3 regions of the Planococcus lenghuensis genome follow, and region 3 is predicted to be linked to each of the others. Evidence: riboswitches for the same ligand, from Rfam matches in the RefSeq annotation. Region 3 holds a riboswitch; each other region holds the start of a gene.
What was found. Region 3 has a riboswitch for cyclic di-GMP ahead of B0X71_RS21050 (DUF5667 domain-containing protein). Riboswitches for the same ligand answer to the same signal wherever they lie in the genome.
Positions count from the first base shown of each region.

Region 1: it holds a riboswitch for cyclic di-GMP, as region 3 does, so the genes downstream of both, flgB (flagellar basal body rod protein FlgB) here and B0X71_RS21050 (DUF5667 domain-containing protein) in region 3, are expected to answer to the same signal.
Region 2: it holds a riboswitch for cyclic di-GMP, as region 3 does, so the genes downstream of both, B0X71_RS18095 (amidase) here and B0X71_RS21050 (DUF5667 domain-containing protein) in region 3, are expected to answer to the same signal.

Region 1 is NZ_CP019640.1:2,761,662-2,767,329, forward strand. It holds gene fliF (flagellar basal-body MS-ring/collar protein FliF) at 1-1,394, opposite strand, end outside; gene fliE (flagellar hook-basal body complex protein FliE) at 1,420-1,716, opposite strand; gene flgC (flagellar basal body rod protein FlgC) at 1,752-2,207, opposite strand; gene flgB (flagellar basal body rod protein FlgB) at 2,213-2,617, opposite strand; cyclic di-GMP riboswitch class I at 2,694-2,783, opposite strand; gene B0X71_RS14120 (flagellar hook-basal body protein) at 3,110-3,934, shown strand; gene B0X71_RS14125 (flagellar hook-basal body protein) at 3,986-4,828, shown strand; gene flgL (flagellar hook-associated protein FlgL) at 5,354-5,668, opposite strand, start outside.
Region 2 is NZ_CP019640.1:3,600,123-3,605,790, reverse strand. It holds gene B0X71_RS18105 (hypothetical protein) at 1-102, shown strand, start outside; gene B0X71_RS18100 (sensor domain-containing protein) at 439-2,628, shown strand; cyclic di-GMP riboswitch class I at 2,691-2,778, shown strand; gene B0X71_RS18095 (amidase) at 2,900-3,706, shown strand; gene B0X71_RS18090 (carbon starvation CstA family protein) at 4,213-5,649, shown strand.
Region 3 is NZ_CP019640.1:3,287,154-3,292,821, reverse strand. It holds gene B0X71_RS16660 (ABC transporter substrate-binding protein) at 1-100, opposite strand, end outside; gene B0X71_RS16655 (FecCD family ABC transporter permease) at 311-1,309, shown strand; gene B0X71_RS16650 (FecCD family ABC transporter permease) at 1,306-2,358, shown strand; gene B0X71_RS16645 (ABC transporter ATP-binding protein) at 2,393-3,220, shown strand; gene B0X71_RS16640 ((2Fe-2S)-binding protein) at 3,198-3,911, shown strand; cyclic di-GMP riboswitch class I at 4,115-4,200, shown strand; gene B0X71_RS21050 (DUF5667 domain-containing protein) at 4,280-5,668, shown strand, end outside.

The DNA of each region.
Region 1 (5,668 bases), 530 kb from region 3:
ACCAGCAAGGCGGCAATTCCGATACCGGCATACAGCAGGAAGTTCGCCGGAAGTACAGTCCACCATGGCGCAACCGGCTCTTCCGCTTCGACGACCGCTTTTCCTTGGAATTCGGTTGCGAAGATGGAAATACGGCCTTCGAGTTCTTCTTCAGTCATTTCAGTGCCGTTCATGCTCAACGTCGTGCTGACAGTATTCGTTAAAATACTGCGGATATCATTGATGTTCTGTAATGTCAGACTTTCCGGATCAGCCGGAACCGGCGGCTCTACACCGACATTGATCGTAATGTCATCAATGACATAAGGGCTCAATTCAATCTGGCGGTTAATTCGGTTCACTTCCGAGTTGATCCGTTCCTCGGTGCGTTCGGATTCGCTGCTACCGATGCCATCAGCGCCCGGATAATTTGCAATTTCGGTCTCTCCTGCCCCTGTGGCATCTTCGACGACTGCCCCTTCACTGGAATAGGATTCGACAATCCGTTCGACACTGATGGCAATGCCTTCATTCGTTTCTTCATTCACGGGTTCGACGAGATTTTCTTCGCGCCGTTCCTTTGTGAAATCCATACTCGTCATAACGGAGACGACGACTTTGTCCCGTCCAAGTGTAAGTCCAAGTAATTGCTGAAGTTCCCGTTGGATATCCTGTTCGATGTCTTCCTTGATCTCCCGTTGCTGCTGATACACGGACAGCGTCGTATCCACTACGTCTTCTTCCAAAATCTCGAACATCTGGCCATTCTGGTCCATGATCACAATCTGATCTGCCGGTAAATTTGGGATACTTTTACTGATTAAATGATATAACCCGTTGACCTGCTTTTGATCGAGCTGAAAGGCGGGATCACCGGTCACCACAATCGAAGCGGTGGCCACTTGTTCTTCATCTGTGATCCAGATGTTTTCTTTCGGCAGCGTAATCATGACGTTGGCATCCGTCACGCCATCAATCTGGCGAATCAAGTATGCCAGTTCGTTCTGCATCGCATCCCGCTCAACCACATCGAAATGGCGATCCGTCATGCCGAGTCCCATGTTTTCGCTGAACACGCTGTAATTGACGTTGCCGTTTTCAGGGATTCCTTCCGCAGCCAAAGCGATTTTCAAATTGGCCAATTCGTCTTCCGGCACGCTGATGATGCTGCCGTCATTCGATACCTCCACGAGAATGCCGCGTTCTTCGATGGCCGCTTTGATTTCCCCGGCTTCCGCCGGTGCAAGATTGGAATATAACGGAGCGAAATCGTCCCGAGAATTGAAAAAGAAAAACACGGAAAGCACGAGCGCTGTCAAAACGAAAGAGCCGATCATAATCCACTTCGTCAGGCCTGAAAATCCCGCCCATGCCCCCTTGAGTTTTTCGGTGTAAGCCGATACTGTTTCTTTCATTTGCCATTATCCTCTGCGCTTGTCTTCATACTTGCATCCTCATCATTTCCTGGTAAGCTTCGACGACTTTATTGCGCACTTGCATGGTCAATTGCAGGGATAAATTCGCTTTCTGGGAAGCAATCATGACTTCGTGGACATCCTGAACTTGCCCGGTCACAAGTCCCGTCGTCAGTTTATCCGATTCTTTTTGGGCGCTATTCACTTTATCCAGCGCCTGTTTGAACAACTCGCCGAATTCGCCTGTTTTATTGTCTGTCTGGACTTTGGGACTTTCCTGAGGCTGTAAGAATGGGACTTGAATCGAACTAATCGTGTTCATGGGAACCTCCTAAAATCTCCGATCAACGGGACGGGTTATTTGCCGATTTCCAACGCTTTCATGAACATGCTTTTGGATGCATTCAATGCGGTTACATTCGCTTCATAAGAGCGGGTCGCAGACATCAGATCCACCATTTCCTTCACCGGATCCACGTTCGGCAGCCGGACGTAACCATCTTCATCCGCTTCCGGATGAGTGGGATCATACGATAACGCGAACGGCGTCCGGTCCTCTTCGATTCTTGAAACCGATACACCGGATACATGAGCGGATCCTCTGCCCATCGCCGCCTGAAGATGCTGGCCGAATGGCGACACACCGCTTTGCGACAGCTCCACCGTTTTCCGGCGGTACGGCATCCATTCGCCGTTGACCCGTTCGGCCCGGGTTGTGTTGGCATTCGCGATATTGGAAGAAACGACGTCCATCCGGAGCCGGTTTGCCGTCAGGCCGGAAGCGCTGATATTAAGTCCGTTGAATAAGCTCATCTTCCTTACCTCCCATCGCTGATGACAGAGCGGAGACTGTTGAATTTCCCATTGATCCGCTCGGTCAGCGCGTTATTCCATAATTGGTTTTTCGCCATTTCGGCCATTTCGTAGTCCATATCCACGTTATTGCCATTTGTTTTGAACTTTGTATTGGTGTTCACTGTCACGGAAGGTACTCCTGCTGAATTTTCCGTACTGAATGGGATATGACCCGCTGCTGTTTTGAAGCTTTTCAATGATCCGCTGCTATCCATTGCGTTCTGCAGTGCAGATTGGAAGTTTACTTGTCTGCTTTTGTAGTTCGTCGTGTCGACATTCGCAATATTCGCCGCATGCGTCCGTTGCTTCAAAGCCGATGTCGATAACGCCTGTTCCAATGACTGGAACGTCTGAGGAAATATATTCATTGCTGAACTCCTTTATTCTTAATTTGGCCACAAAAAAACCACCCCGAAAAAAGGGTGGATTATGCATCTCCCATCTTTCGGTAACCCGGCTGCCAAGCACAAAAGATTGTGCGTAGGCCCGTGGCTTTGCGTCCTTTCCTTTCGGAGAAGTTTGCCGTTATCGTGACGATTGTTGTATTCAGTTTTTTAAATGTTTTAGGTCTTTTTACTGATTTGGATATTTTGTGGAAAAACATTACTTAACTCGATAAAAACCGGACGTTCTTATAATCAATTACGGCTTTTGATACTGATCTAGCTTTTAAACTCAATAAATTGACTCATTTTCAACTGTTCTTGATGGTGATAATAGCACGTTTTTTTGATTTTGGCTATTTTTTCTTGGAAAAATGATTTTGTTTTAATTTTCCTTTTTCTATATATTTTATTTAATTATAGTGGTATGCTAACGCCAAATTGCAAGAGTTTTTTAAGAAAGGGTGAATTTTTTTTATGTTCCGCGGATTATATATTGCAACTTCCGGACTTATGGCCCATAACCGTAAACAGCAAGTACTCACGAATAACTTGGCGAATGCGAATACGCCCGGATTCAAACAAGACGAGACGGTGCTTCGGGCTTTTCCTGCCCAATTGATCCAAGCCATGCAGGCGGGCAAGCATCCAGCTACTATTGGCAAGCTCCATACCGGCGTTTACGCCCAGGAAGGGATTCCGTCTTTCGTGCAAGGCGCATTAAAGGAAACCGGGAATCCAACCGACATTTCCCTGCTATCCGGCGCATTGCCGGTCGATCCCGAAACACAGCAGCAAGGTACACTGTTATTCGCAGTCAATGCCGGAGACGGGCAAATCCGGTATACACAAAACGGTCAGTTTGCAGTCGACCAGGATGGATTTCTGACGACAGCTGACGGGCTGAATGTCTTAGACGCGAACTTCCAGACGATTCGTACGGATTCAGAGAACTTTACAGTCCAAGGCAACGGTGAAATTATCCGGGAAGACGGAACGAACGCAAATCAGCTTTGGGTCGGGTATACAAATGATCCTGAACAGCTCGTAAAAGAAGGCCATAATCTCCTTCGCTGGGAAGGTGATTTCGAGAATGCGCCGCTTGGGATTGAAGCGGCCGGACTTCCGAACATGCCTGGAGATTTCGTAAAGCAAGGCATGGTCGAACAGTCGAACGTGGATCTGACCCGGACGATGACGGACATGATGAGCACGTACCGCAGCTTTGAGTCGAGCCAGAAAGTCATCCAGGCTTACGACCGGAGTATGGAGAAAGCGGTCAATGAAATCGGAAGGGTTTGATGTATTAGTCAGATTTTTATCAGTACTATTTACTAAAGGAGAATTATGCCCATGAATATCCAAATGAATTCTGCAGCTACATCGATGCGGGAATTGCAGAAGAAGATAGATTTGATTGCGAATAATATTTCGAATGTGAGCACGACGGGATATAAGCGGCAGGAAGCGAATTTTTCCGACGCGCTTACCGTATCGATGGAAAAGCAGGCGGGGCTTCAGCATGAAATCGGGCGGCAGACGCCGAATGGACTGCGAATCGGATCAGGGGCTATCCTGTCCCAGACGAATTTACGAATGGAACAAGGTTCATCGCTTCAGACGGGTCGCCCTTTCGATTTTATGATTGGCGGCAATTCCGGATACTTCCGGGTCGCATCTGAAGGAAATACATATTACACAAAAGACGGTTCTTTCCAAGTTCAGCCGGTGCTGAACTCCGATCAAGTCGCCTTGGTGACGAACGCAGGAGATGCGGTTGTTGACGGCAATAATCAGCCGATCGTTTTTGAAAACGATTATGATTCCGTTACTGTCACTGAAAATGGCGGACTGGAAATTACATTTAAAGATCAAGCGAAACAGCCGGCCCAGTTCCAGTTGAGTATCGCTAAAATTCTGCGTCCGGACCTTCTTGAAAAAGCGGGCGGCAACCGCTATCAGCTGCCTGGTACAGAAGCTGAACAGATGGCAGCCGGTGCACTTCAGCTTTTTGGAACAGCGGCAGAAAATGATGGCAGCGCCCGGGTGATGCAAGGCGCGCTTGAAGCATCCAATGTAGATTTGACTGAAGAAATGACGGAACTGATTACTGCACAGCGACTGCTCCAGTCACAAGGAAAAGCGATTTCGTTCGCGGATGACATGATGGGGCTTGTTAATACGATGCGGGGATAAATGGAGAAGCTGACGCCGGAATTCCGGTGTCAGCTTTTTTTGATTTATGCTGGGAGTTTGACTGAATGATTATTAAAATTGGGTGAGTGCACTTTAAACGCTGGTGAATGCACATTATACTTTATTGAATGCGTTTTAAGAAAAGTTGAGTGTACTTTAAGGGCCAGCGAATGCACTTTAAGACCGCAACTTGAGTCAATATGCGTGGTTGAAATTCCCAGGAAAGCTGATGCGGGTTGCCCGGTATCAACTTTTTTTGATTTGTGGTGAAAATACGGTTGAATGGTGATTAAGATTGGCTGAGTGCACTTTAAGCGCTGATGAACGCACATTAGACTTTAATGAACGCGTTTTAAGAAAAGCTGAATGTACTTTAAGAGCCGGCGAATGCACTTTAACCCCCACCAGTTCCCAATCCTCCTCTTTAAAAAACAAAAAACCACCATAAATCCAAAATTCATGGCACCATCCCCGTTACACCTCAAAAAAAGAGCGGGTGCCGGATAAGGGCAACCGCTCTTCAAATTATCTCAGGAAATCCATCAAGGTTGGCTGAATGATTTTCGCCGTAGCAGACAGACTTGCCTGGTAGATGCTTTCTTCGCTTTTCAGTTTTGTAATGGTTTCTGCATAGTTGACATCTTCGATTTGCGACAGCATGGTCTGTAACGCTACGTTACTGTCTTGCACGCGATTGGTGATGGCTTCGACCCGATTTTGTCTGGCACCGACTTCAGCTGCAGTGGTCAAAAGCCGCTCCATTCCTTGGTCGATATGGTCGAGCGAGACGGTTTCACCTGCTTTTAATGCGGCTGCTACACTGTTCAGTACGTTGAATAA
Region 2 (5,668 bases), 310 kb from region 3:
TATGCCGGCGTATTGGCCGTAGCTGTGTTCATCGGGTGGCGGGGGATGTTTCCTGTTGCTGAAAAACGGAAGCACCCGGCAAAACAAGCGGAAGCCGGTTGATGAATGTGATGATTATTAAATCCGGCGAACTCCAATATGAATAGATCAGCTGAGCAATTAAGCTGGTAACTTGAAACAAAGACCGGCATTCACGAATGCCGGTTCTTTTTGTTATCTTTCTAAGGTCCTTTGCAATATATAAAACACGAAGAAACAATATGTTTAAAATTTACACTTCTCAATGAGTAAACGCTTCTGTATAATTGGTTAAATTAGTACTTTTAAGCTAATTTAGATAGATAAAAATTATAGTCAAAATACTTAATATGTTCGGGGAAATAAAACGTAACTGCGTAGCAAACGCTATTGTTAATTTCAGAAAAGACAGGTGAAAAAATGGAATCTTTACTCCGCTCGGATTCACTGTTCGACATCTATAAGTCACTGTTCGATTACAACCCGGACGCCTGTTATGCTCTGAATGCGGAAGGTCAGTTCCAGTTGTTCAATGAAGTGGCGGAAGAAACAACGGGTTACATGGAAAAGGAAGTGATTCAACTTCCATTTACAGCACTAATCGATGAAAAGTTCCTGCCTGAAACGATGGCGCTTTTTCAGCGGGTACTGCGGGGCAGCCGGGAGCAATTCGATACGATCATTAAAGCAAAAGACGGAAGCGGAATTGAATTGTCCATCACAGCTGCACCGATTTACATAGACGGCGAAGTGAAAGGCATCGTCGGGACAGCCAAGGATGTAACGGAGAGAAACAACCTCGAACTTCTGCTGAATGGACAAAACAAAGTGCTCGAAATGATTGCGCAGGGAGAACCGCTTTCAGCCGTGCTCGACCGGATCATCACCATTGTGGAAACCATTTCAGAAGGGGCACTGGGATCCATTCTGCTGACAAATGAAGAAGGTACCCATCTGAACGCAGGCACTACACGAAACCTTCCGAATGAATATGTGAGAATGATCGATAACATGCCGATCGGTCCGGATGCAGCTTCATGCGGAACGGCAGCTTATTTAAACTGCCGGGTCATTTCAGCTGATATCGATTCTGACCCCCGCTGGGCCTTATATAAAGAAGTGCCGCTCAAACACGGGCTGCGGGCCTGCTGGTCTTCGCCGGTCCGGGACAGTCAGCGGAAAGTGCTTGGTGTCTTTGCAATCTACTACACAAGCAGCCGGACACCGACCACAACGGATATGCAGATCATTGAGAAAGCGACGCACCTGACAAGCTTGGCCATCCAACATTACCGGGCGGAAGAACAGATTAAGTTCATGGCTTTTCATGATGCACTGACCGGTCTGCCCAATAAACAGCTATTCAATGAGCGGCTGACGGAAGCGATCAGCAGGTGTAAAGCGACTGCGGAAGAGACGGTTGTCCTGCTGTATATGGATCTGGACCGTTTCAAATTGATTAATGACACGCTGGGCCACAACGTAGGAGATGCCCTTCTGAATCAGGTGGCCAGGCGAATGGAGGCATGCATCCGAAAAACTGATACGGCTTCCAGGCAAGGTGGCGATGAATTTGCGATTCTTCTTGAAGGAGCATCGAAAAAAGAAGCGACAATTGTCGCTGATCGCGTGCTGAATGCTCTGGCCCGCCCTTTCGAGGTGGGAGGGCATGAAATTTTCATCACACCGAGCATCGGCATTTGTCTGTACCCGCCGGATGGCAGCTGTCCGGAAGAGCTGATCAGAAAAGCGGACCTTGCGATGTATCAGGCGAAAAAAGAAGGTAAAAACAATTTTCAATTCTACGACGAATCCCTTAACAGTCGGATCTATGACCGGCTGCAAATTGAAAATGAGCTTCGGAAAGCCATTGATTCAGAGCAGTTTTCTCTCCGCTATCAGCCGATTGTCGATTTGGTTTCAGGGCAGCTGGTCGGTGCCGAGGCGCTGACCCGCTGGGATCATCCCGAACTTGGCAGCATCCCGCCTGACCAGTTCATCCCGATTGCAGAAGAAACCGGTCTCATCCTTCCGCTTGGCGAGCGTATTCTGCGGATGGCATGCAAAGAGCTGAAAAAATGGCAATTCGCCGATACTGAACGGTTCACCTTGGCTGTAAATTTGTCGATCCGGCAATTTTATCAGCCGAATCTGCTGAAAATCATCCAGGGAATCCTGCGGGAAACGGAAACTGATCCGACCAGGCTGACAATCGAAATTACAGAAAGCATGACGATGAACGTAAAGAAAGCGAGTTCCATTCTGTATCAATTGAAAAGTATGGGCATCAACATCTCCATGGATGATTTCGGGACCGGATACAGCTCGCTCAACTGCCTGAAGGAATTCCCGATTGATCATTTAAAGATCGACCAGACATTCATCCGGGAAATTTCCGGGACGAATGGCAATAAAAATATTGCAGCGACGATTATTTCAATGGCCCATACCCTTGGCATGAAAGTTATCGCAGAAGGCGTGGAGACAGAAGAGCAGCTTCACTTCCTGAAGCAGCATAATAGCGATGAAGCACAGGGATACCTGTTCAGCAAGCCGCTTGCTGCAGGAGAGTTTCATCTGCTGATAGATAAAGGCTTTGTATACAGCTGAAAAACGGGCTTAAAACATAAATTACCTGCAGGCCGGTAACACGGATCCATTATCTTTAAACCAACTGAAAAAGGCAAACTTCTCCGAAAGGAAAGGACGCAAAGCCGCGAACCTAACCGCCGGTCGGCGTACGGAAGTCAGGCTGCCAGGTTCCCTTCAGGAGTCCGGGATCTTGAAGGGAGGAAAATTGAATATGCGCACAATCGTGATGGTTTGTGTTTTAGCTTTCTTGTGTACTGGCATAATCACGGAAGGAGCAGGAGGGGCCCAAGTGGAAGCTGCAGCAGCCGAAGACCGGGCGACCTGGCTCTGGAACCCGTGGATGTTCGTGGAGGATGAATCCGGAACGCTCGCTTTTCTGGCAAGTAAGGAGCTGAATAAAGTCTATGTACAGATCGATCAGGAAATGCCGGCGGATGCCTATCGCAGTTTCATTGCAGAAGCCGGCGTACAAGGCATACAGATTTATGCGCTGGACGGGGCGCCGAATTGGGTGTCACGGAAAGGCTATGTCCAGCAGGACCGGCTGATGACCTGGCTGCAGCATTACCAGGCCGGCTCTGCATCTGCTGAGAAATTCGCCGGCATCCATCTCGATGTTGAGCCGTATCTGTACAGCGACTGGGCATCGAACCAGGCGGCTACTGTTAAGTCTTATCAGGCCTTGCTCAGCCGGGCAGCGGATAACGCTGCAGCACTCAGCCTGCCGATCGAAGTGGATATGGCCTTCTGGTTTGATGAGATTTCCTATAAAAATCAGTTCGGGATTGGGATTTTGGCGGAATGGGTCATTGCGGCGACTGACAGTGTCACCATCATGGCTTACCGGGACAGCGCCGCGCTTATCGGTGAATTTGCGCGCAATGAAGTTGCATTTGCAGGAAAACACGGAAAGAGCCTTGTTATTGGAGTCGAAACCGGACAGACCGCAGAAGGCGCATACCTCTCGTTCTTCGAAGAAGGAGAGGCCTATATGAACAAACAGCTCTCGTTAGTCCAGCAACAATACAACGGCACAGCAAGCTATAACGGCATCGCGGTTCATCATGTCGGCAGCTGGATGACGATGAAGCCGTAGAAGCTGTATGGTATAACTGAAAGGCACGTCCGAAGTATTCATTCGAACGTGCTTTTTTTCGTTTAGATGTTTCCGTCTTTTTTGCAGCTTGGACGGCATTCCCGCTGACCAGCGCTGTAATCGTAAAATTTCTGCAAAATGCATCGATTTCCGCCTTGCTCAAATAAAAAGAGTAAATCGAGACAAATAACGGTTTACCGTTGGAGGACAGTGGAATTTGGGGCTGGCTGCATCGCTCTTGGTACGTGCCATTCACTTGATTGCGAAAATGAAAAGACCGGAAATCAGTTGATTGATCAAATTGAAAATTAATCCGTTCCAATGCCTTCTGTTGAAAAACGCCCCCACTTCCATACGATGAAAACGCTTTAACGCCAAGGGCTCGCGCCACTTTTCACAAAAAGGAAAAAGAATTTTATTACTTGTTAGAAAAGTGTATACAATGTCTGCCGCCTTTGTTATCCTAATATTATTTTCAGCGAGAGATACAGAAGGAGGCCACGGACATGGCAACATTTTTAGGTGCAATTGCATTATTGATAATCGGCTACATGGTTTACGGGAAGTTTGTTGAACGGGTGTTTGTGGTCAATGACGATACACCCACACCGGCATACACAAAACGGGACAATCTCGATTACGTGCCGATGAATTGGTGGAAAGGCAACTTGATCCAATTACTGAATATCGCAGGACTCGGTCCGATCTACGGCGCAGTGGCAGGAGCGCTGTACGGACCGGTCGCGTTTATCTGGATCGTGGTCGGCTGCATCTTTGCAGGCGGCGTCCACGATTATATGTCTGGCATGATGTCACTCCGCCACGGCGGCGCGCAGTTCCCGACGCTGGTCGGCAAGTATTTAGGCAAACACATCCGGACATTCATCAATGTCCTGTCACTTGTACTCATGCTGCTGGTGGCGGCTGCTTTCACAGCAGGCCCGGCGCAGCTCATTTCACAAATCACCCCAATCAGCTTCATCGTGGCTCTCAGCCTGATTTTCGGTTATTTTATCCTGGCCACGGTTTTACCGGTGAACCGGATCATCGGCCGGATTTATCCGCTCCTCGGCGGCATCCTGCTGATCATGGCGATTGCCGTCGCAGTGGCGCTTGTATTTTCGGGTAAGCAACTGCCGAATCTGACGCTCGACAGCCTGCATCCGGCTAACCTGCCGCTCTGGCCGCTGCTGATGGTCACCATTTCATGCGGTGCCATCTCCGGCTTCCATTGCACACAGAGTCCGATTGTGGCCTGTACGATGAAGAAAGAAACAGACGGACGTAAAATTTTCTACGGAGCGATGATCATTGAAGGAATTATCGCACTTGTATGGGCAGCCGCAGGGATGGCCTTCTTCAATGGAACGGAAGGACTCGCAGCGGCGCTCGAAGCCGGCGGGCCATCCGGTGTGGTCAATGAAATCTCGACATCGCTTCTCGGCACAGTCGGCGGCATCCTGGCCATCTTCGGTGTCATCATCCTGCCGATCACGACAGGCGATACAGCGCTTCGTTCATCGCGTATGATTGCGACAGATATCCTGTCGAAATTCATGAATATGGACGGCAAGATGAAGGTCCTGCTCGTGACAATTCCATTGGCAGTTCCGACATTCTATATGGCGACAATCGACTACACATTCCTGTGGCGCTATGTCGGCTGGACGAATCAGGTCGTCGCGACGGTCATGCTGTGGACCGCTGCGATGTACTTATTGAAACTGCATAAACAGCACTGGATTGCAGGTGTTCCGGCAAGTTTCATGACCGGCGTTGTGTGCACGTACATCTTCTATGCGCCGGAGGGGCTCGGACTCGATTACAATCTGTCGGTCATCATTGGTGCAACACTCACTGTCCCGGTTGTCCTGTGGTATGCAGCACAGATCATCAGACACCGCAAAGTGAAGCAGAAAAACAGCGGACTCAATATAGCTTAACGCAGAACCTATCCTCTCA
Region 3 (5,668 bases):
CAGTTTCAGGTGCCGCTGCTTCTTCTTCCGCGCCGCATCCGGCCAGCGTGAGCACAAAGGAGGCGAGCAGAGTGAGCAGCAGTACAGGGTGTTTCAGCATTATGTAATTCCTCCTCAATCATTGATAATGATTTTCAATTTCATCACAAATGATAATGGCTCTCAGTAGAAAAGTCAACATTTTTCAAAAAATGAATTATTGTAGTGATAGCATTCAGGAAGTTTATTGACAATGATTATCAATTACATTAGTCTGAAATGAGAATTGACTATAGAAAATTGCAAGTACGAATTAAGGAAGGCAGCCACCATGATTTCAACGAATCCATTCAGAATAGGCGGAATTGCAGCCGGACTATTGCTTGTGCTTGTGCTGATCTGGGCGAGCATCATATTCGGCCTTACCGATGTGTCGTCGCGCATGGTCATCGATTCCATCTACCGGTTTGATCAGTCAAATGAACATATCATTATAAGAGATAGCCGGATTCCGCGGGCTTTCATCGCAGCTGCAGTGGGGGCGAGCTTAGCGGTGGCAGGAACCATCATGCAGGGTCTCACGAAAAATCCGCTGGCGTCTCCAAGCATTTTCGGCATCAACGCAGGGGCCAGCTTCTTTGTTGTTCTGGGCATTTCCTTTTTTGGCGTGGCGTCATTGAACGCCTTTACATGGCTTGCATTCACTGGTGCAGCGCTTGCAGCGGCGGTTGTCTATATTTGCGGCTCGATGGGGCGTGACGGGCTGACGCCGATCAGGCTGACACTCGCCGGAGCAGCGGTCGCGGCTTTGTTCTCTTCCTTGACCCAAGGCATGCTGACACTTGATGAGCGGGCGCTTGATCAGGTGCTGTTCTGGCTCGCCGGCTCGATTGAAGGCCGGGATCTTGAATTGCTGCTGGCTGTACTGCCGTACTTGGCAGCGGGTCTTCTGTTCGCATTGCTGATGGGCAGGCAGATGAACGTGCTGGCGATGGGGGAGGATCTGGCGACCGGGCTTGGACAGCGGACGGTATTCGTTAAGCTGTTCGGCGCAGTGATCGTCGTCCTGCTCGCCGGCGGTTCCGTGGCAGTAGCCGGGCCGATCGGATTTGTCGGCATCATCATTCCGCACATTGCCCGCTGGCTTGTCGGTATCGATTACCGCTGGGTCATCCCGTACAGTGCGATTCTCGGTGCACTGCTGCTGCTTGCGGCGGATATCGGTGCCCGGTACATTATCATGCCGGCGGAAGTTCCTGTCGGCGTCATGACAGCGGCCATCGGAGCTCCTTTCTTCGTGTGGATTGCGAGAAGGGGGATTAACGAATGAGCAAGCATTTCATCTTTCGCACGGGGCGAGCATCATTTCTGATGAATCGGCGCGCCTTGCAAATCGTAACGGGTTTGGTCGCCGTCTTGCTCTTAATGATGATTGTAAGTCTCGGCATCGGCCAGCTCGCCATCGCACCGCACCGGGTCATCCAGGCCCTTCTCGGCATCGGAACTGAAATGGAACGTCTCGTTGTCTGGTCATTCCGGATGCCGCGTATCCTGCTTGCCGTGTTCGCTGGTGCCGGCCTTGCGATGTCCGGTGCCATCCTGCAGGGCATCATCCGCAATCCGCTGGCTTCACCTGATATCATCGGCATTACAGCAGGTGCATCGTTCACGACCGTGGCGTTCCTTGCGCTGTTCAGTGACCGGAGCAATACGCTGACCGTCAGCATCCAGTGGCTGCCGCTCGCCTCATTCATCGGGGCCGTGGCAATGGGCTTTCTCGTCTATCTCCTGTCATGGAAGCGCAGCGGCGTCGCCCCGGTCCGGCTCGTTCTGATCGGTGTCGGGTTGTCTGCCGCCGTTCAGGCGATGACGACGATGCTGATGGTGCTTGGTCCCATTTTCACCGCATCCCGCGCAAATATCTGGATCACAGGCAGTGTCAACGGCACGAATTGGGATGAAGTGCTGACTGTCATTCCGTGGATTTTGACGTTGACGATTGTGCTGTTTTTCTATGCCAGACGGCTGAACATGCAGGAGTTCGGGGAGGAACTCGCAGTAAACGCCGGGAGTTCTGTGCAGAAAGATCGCTTCACGCTGCTGTTTTTGAGCAGTGCGCTCGCCGGAGGTGCCGTTGCGTTCGCCGGCGGGATCGGTTTCGTCGGCCTTATGGCGCCGCACATCGCCCGGCAGCTTGTCGGCTCGTCGTTCGGTGCACTTCTGCCGGTATCCGCACTCATCGGCGGCATGATCGTGCTGATTGCGGACCTGATCGCCCGAACAGCGTTTGCGCCGCTTGAAATTCCGGCTGGCGTGTTCACAGCTGCCATCGGGGCGCCGTATTTCATTTATCTGCTGTACCGTTCACGGAATAAATAGTGGAAGACGCTACGAACAGAAAGGGGAATGACAGATGGAGGCACTTTCGACGCGCAAACTGACATTGGGATATGGAGAAGAGAATATCATTGAAGCGCTCGATCTCAAGATTCCGAAAGGTGAAATCACCGTGTTCATCGGCAGTAATGGCTGCGGTAAATCGACGCTGCTTCGGTCGATGGCGCGGCTTTTGAAGCCGCAGGAAGGTGGCGTGGTGCTCGACGGCCGGGATATTTCCAGCATGGCGACGAAGAAAATCGCACGTCAGCTCGCTATCTTGCCGCAGTCATCTGTGGCGCCGGAAGGGCTGACGGTTCTCCAGCTCGTGAAACAGGGGCGCTATCCGCACCAGAGCTGGCTGCAGCAATGGTCAAAAACGGACGAGAAAGCCGTAAACGATGCGCTGGAAGCGACCGGCATGGCGGAATATGCCGACCGGAAAGTCGATTCCTTATCAGGCGGTCAGCGCCAGCGCGCATGGATTGCGATGACGCTTGCGCAGGATACGGATATTATTCTGCTCGATGAGCCGACGACATATCTCGATATGACGCATCAGATCGATATTCTCGATCTGCTGTTTGAGCTGAATCAGACCGAACAGCGCACGATTGTCATGGTGCTGCATGATCTGAACCTGGCTTGCCGCTATGCGGATCATATCGTTGCGATTCACGATAAGAAAGTGTTCCGTCAGGGGGACCCGGAAGAAATTATCACGCCGGAGCTTGTCCATTCCGTGTTCGGACTGCGCTGTCAGGTGGCATGCGACCCGTTCTCCGGGACGCCGATGTGCATTCCGTTCAGCAAAGGAAAGCGTGCGAAAGGCGGGATGCGCCGTGCCGACATTGCCAGCGGTTAAATACTTTCACAGGACGCTTTCCGACTTCCGTGTCGTAATGGAAACGCCGGGAGAAAAGCGGTTCCCCCTCCGACAATTCACGGACGAGGCCTTTCTGGATGGATTCATTGATGGCATCAAAGCGGATTTCAAAACCGGTGAAACCCGGGTTGCGGCGTCGCAGCTCGTCAAACGGCTCGGATATCTGCTTGCTGTGCCGGCATTATTTACCGCAACAGTCCATCGGCACCGGCTGAATACAATAGAAGGCGCACTCGTTCCGCAAAATGCGGATGGCAAATGGCTGCCGTATTTACTGCTTGAAGACATGGAGACAACTCCGATTGACACAGAGGAGTTCCGGGCATTTTCCTGGGAACTGTTCATTGAAATCGGGAAATTGGTCCGGGTGGTATCGAAGGCCGGCAATGTGCCGCGGCCGGTGTTATGGGAGAATGTCGCCATTTACGTATACTGGCTGTATGAGAAGCGAATGGCGGAAGAACCGGTCGACAGCGCTCGGAAGGTGGCGGATTTCCGCTGGCTGATCGACGGCCTGCCGGGAGAAGCGTTCGGCGAACGGAAGAACCCGCTACAGAAATTTCACGGGGAAAAACCGGAAGGCGGCATCCGGATTCGCCAGACGTGCTGCTTCCATTATGAAGGGGCGGGTGCCGGCAAGTATTGCGGCACCTGTCCGAAAAAGAAGTGATGATGTGCCCGCTCCCTGGTAGGGTGAGCGGTTTTTTTGATGTCTTCGATTCGCCGATTTTAAACACAAAATGCTTAACTTTCATTGTGGAAACAAAGGCGGGAAAATTAGTTTTTATCCATTAAAAAAATGTATCTTTTGGCTTATATGTAGGGTATATTTACATAAAGAAGTCGGAAACCGAATAGCTTCCAGCGCTTCTCATTTGAAAAAGGCAGCTCCATCGAAAGGTGGATACGCAAAGTTCCAGGCCTACGGTGCGCGTCACTAGGGCGGCTGAACCGCTGAAGAATGGAGAATAGCCTGTGGGAACACGGGTTATGTCGACATTCTCCGAACCAAAAATACTGTTTTGGAGGAATGGAAAAATGTCAAAACCCGTGATCAATCTTAAGGTCCGCAACGTGTTAGCAACCGGTATTATTACGACAGCACTCACGTTTACAGTCGGGGCAAGTCCGATTCAAGCAGATCAGCACGAACAGCCGGTGGAACCTGAAACAACGGAAACGGAAGAAGTGCTTATTGAAGAAGAACCAGAGCAGGAGACAGAAGAACCAGCAGTGGAAGAAGATGAAACGGCTGCTGAAGACCCTTCGCTTCTGCCGGGTGACTTCTTCTACTTCGTAAAAAACCTGATGGAAAATGTGCAGTTGGCCCTGACGTTCGATGGAGTGAAAGAGGCCGAGCTGCTGGCTGGATTTGCGGAAGAACGCATTTCGGAAGCTCTGGCGCTCCTTGACCAAGGGGACGAGGAGCGGGCGAATGAAGTTCTTCAGGAAGCCATCGAACAGCAGGAGGCGGCACTGGAGAAATACGAGCAGAGTGCAGAATCGGAAGCTGAGGATGAGACTGAACCTGACGAGGAATCCGTGACGGAAGAACCTTCAGGTGAAGCGGATACTATAGACGGGTTCCGGGCAGAATTGGAAGAGAAGTTCGCTGCCAATATCCTGGCGCTGACAGCAGCGCTGGAGCAGATCGAGAATCCGAAAGCAAGGGAAGCACTGCAGAAAAACATTGAAAAAGCGCAAGCGAAATGGGAAGAAAAAATTACTGAAAAACTGACGGATATTACAGAGAAGCAAGAAAAAGCCGCAGAAAAACGGGCTGAGCTTGATGCGTTGCTTGCGGCAGGTGAAATTTCGGAAGAAGAGTACCAGGCTGAGCTTGCTGAACTTGAAAAAGAGCTGGCAGAAGAGCAGGAAGAGCTTATGGAAGAAATTAATGAAGAAGCGGATGAAGTCACAGAGGAAGCTCTGGAAGATGAAGAAGAGCACGAAGAGGCGGAGTCGGAGGAACCGGAATCTGAGGAGCTGGAATCTGAGGACGATGGAGCTGACGATGTGCAAGAGGCTGTAGCCAAAGAAGAAAAACAAAAAGAAAAAGAAGTAAAGGCAAGCGAGAAAGCGGCTGAAAAAGAACAGAAAGCAGTAGAAAAAGCAGCCGAAAAAGAACAGAAAGCAGTAGAAAAAGTGGCTGAACAGGAACGCAAAGCAGCCGAAAAAGCGGCTGAACAGGAACGCAAAGCAGCCGAAAAAGCAGCAGAAAAAGAACGGGAAGCTGCTGAGAAAGCGGCCGAAAAAGAACGAAAAGCAGCTGAAAAAGAACGGGAAGCAGCCGAAAAAGAGCGGGAAGCTGCTGAAAAAGCAGCAGAAAAAGAGCGGGAAGCTGCTGAAAAAGCAGCAGAAAAAGAACGGGAAGCTGCTGAAAAAGCGGCAGAAAAAGAACGGGAAGCTGCTGAGAAAGAAAAAGAG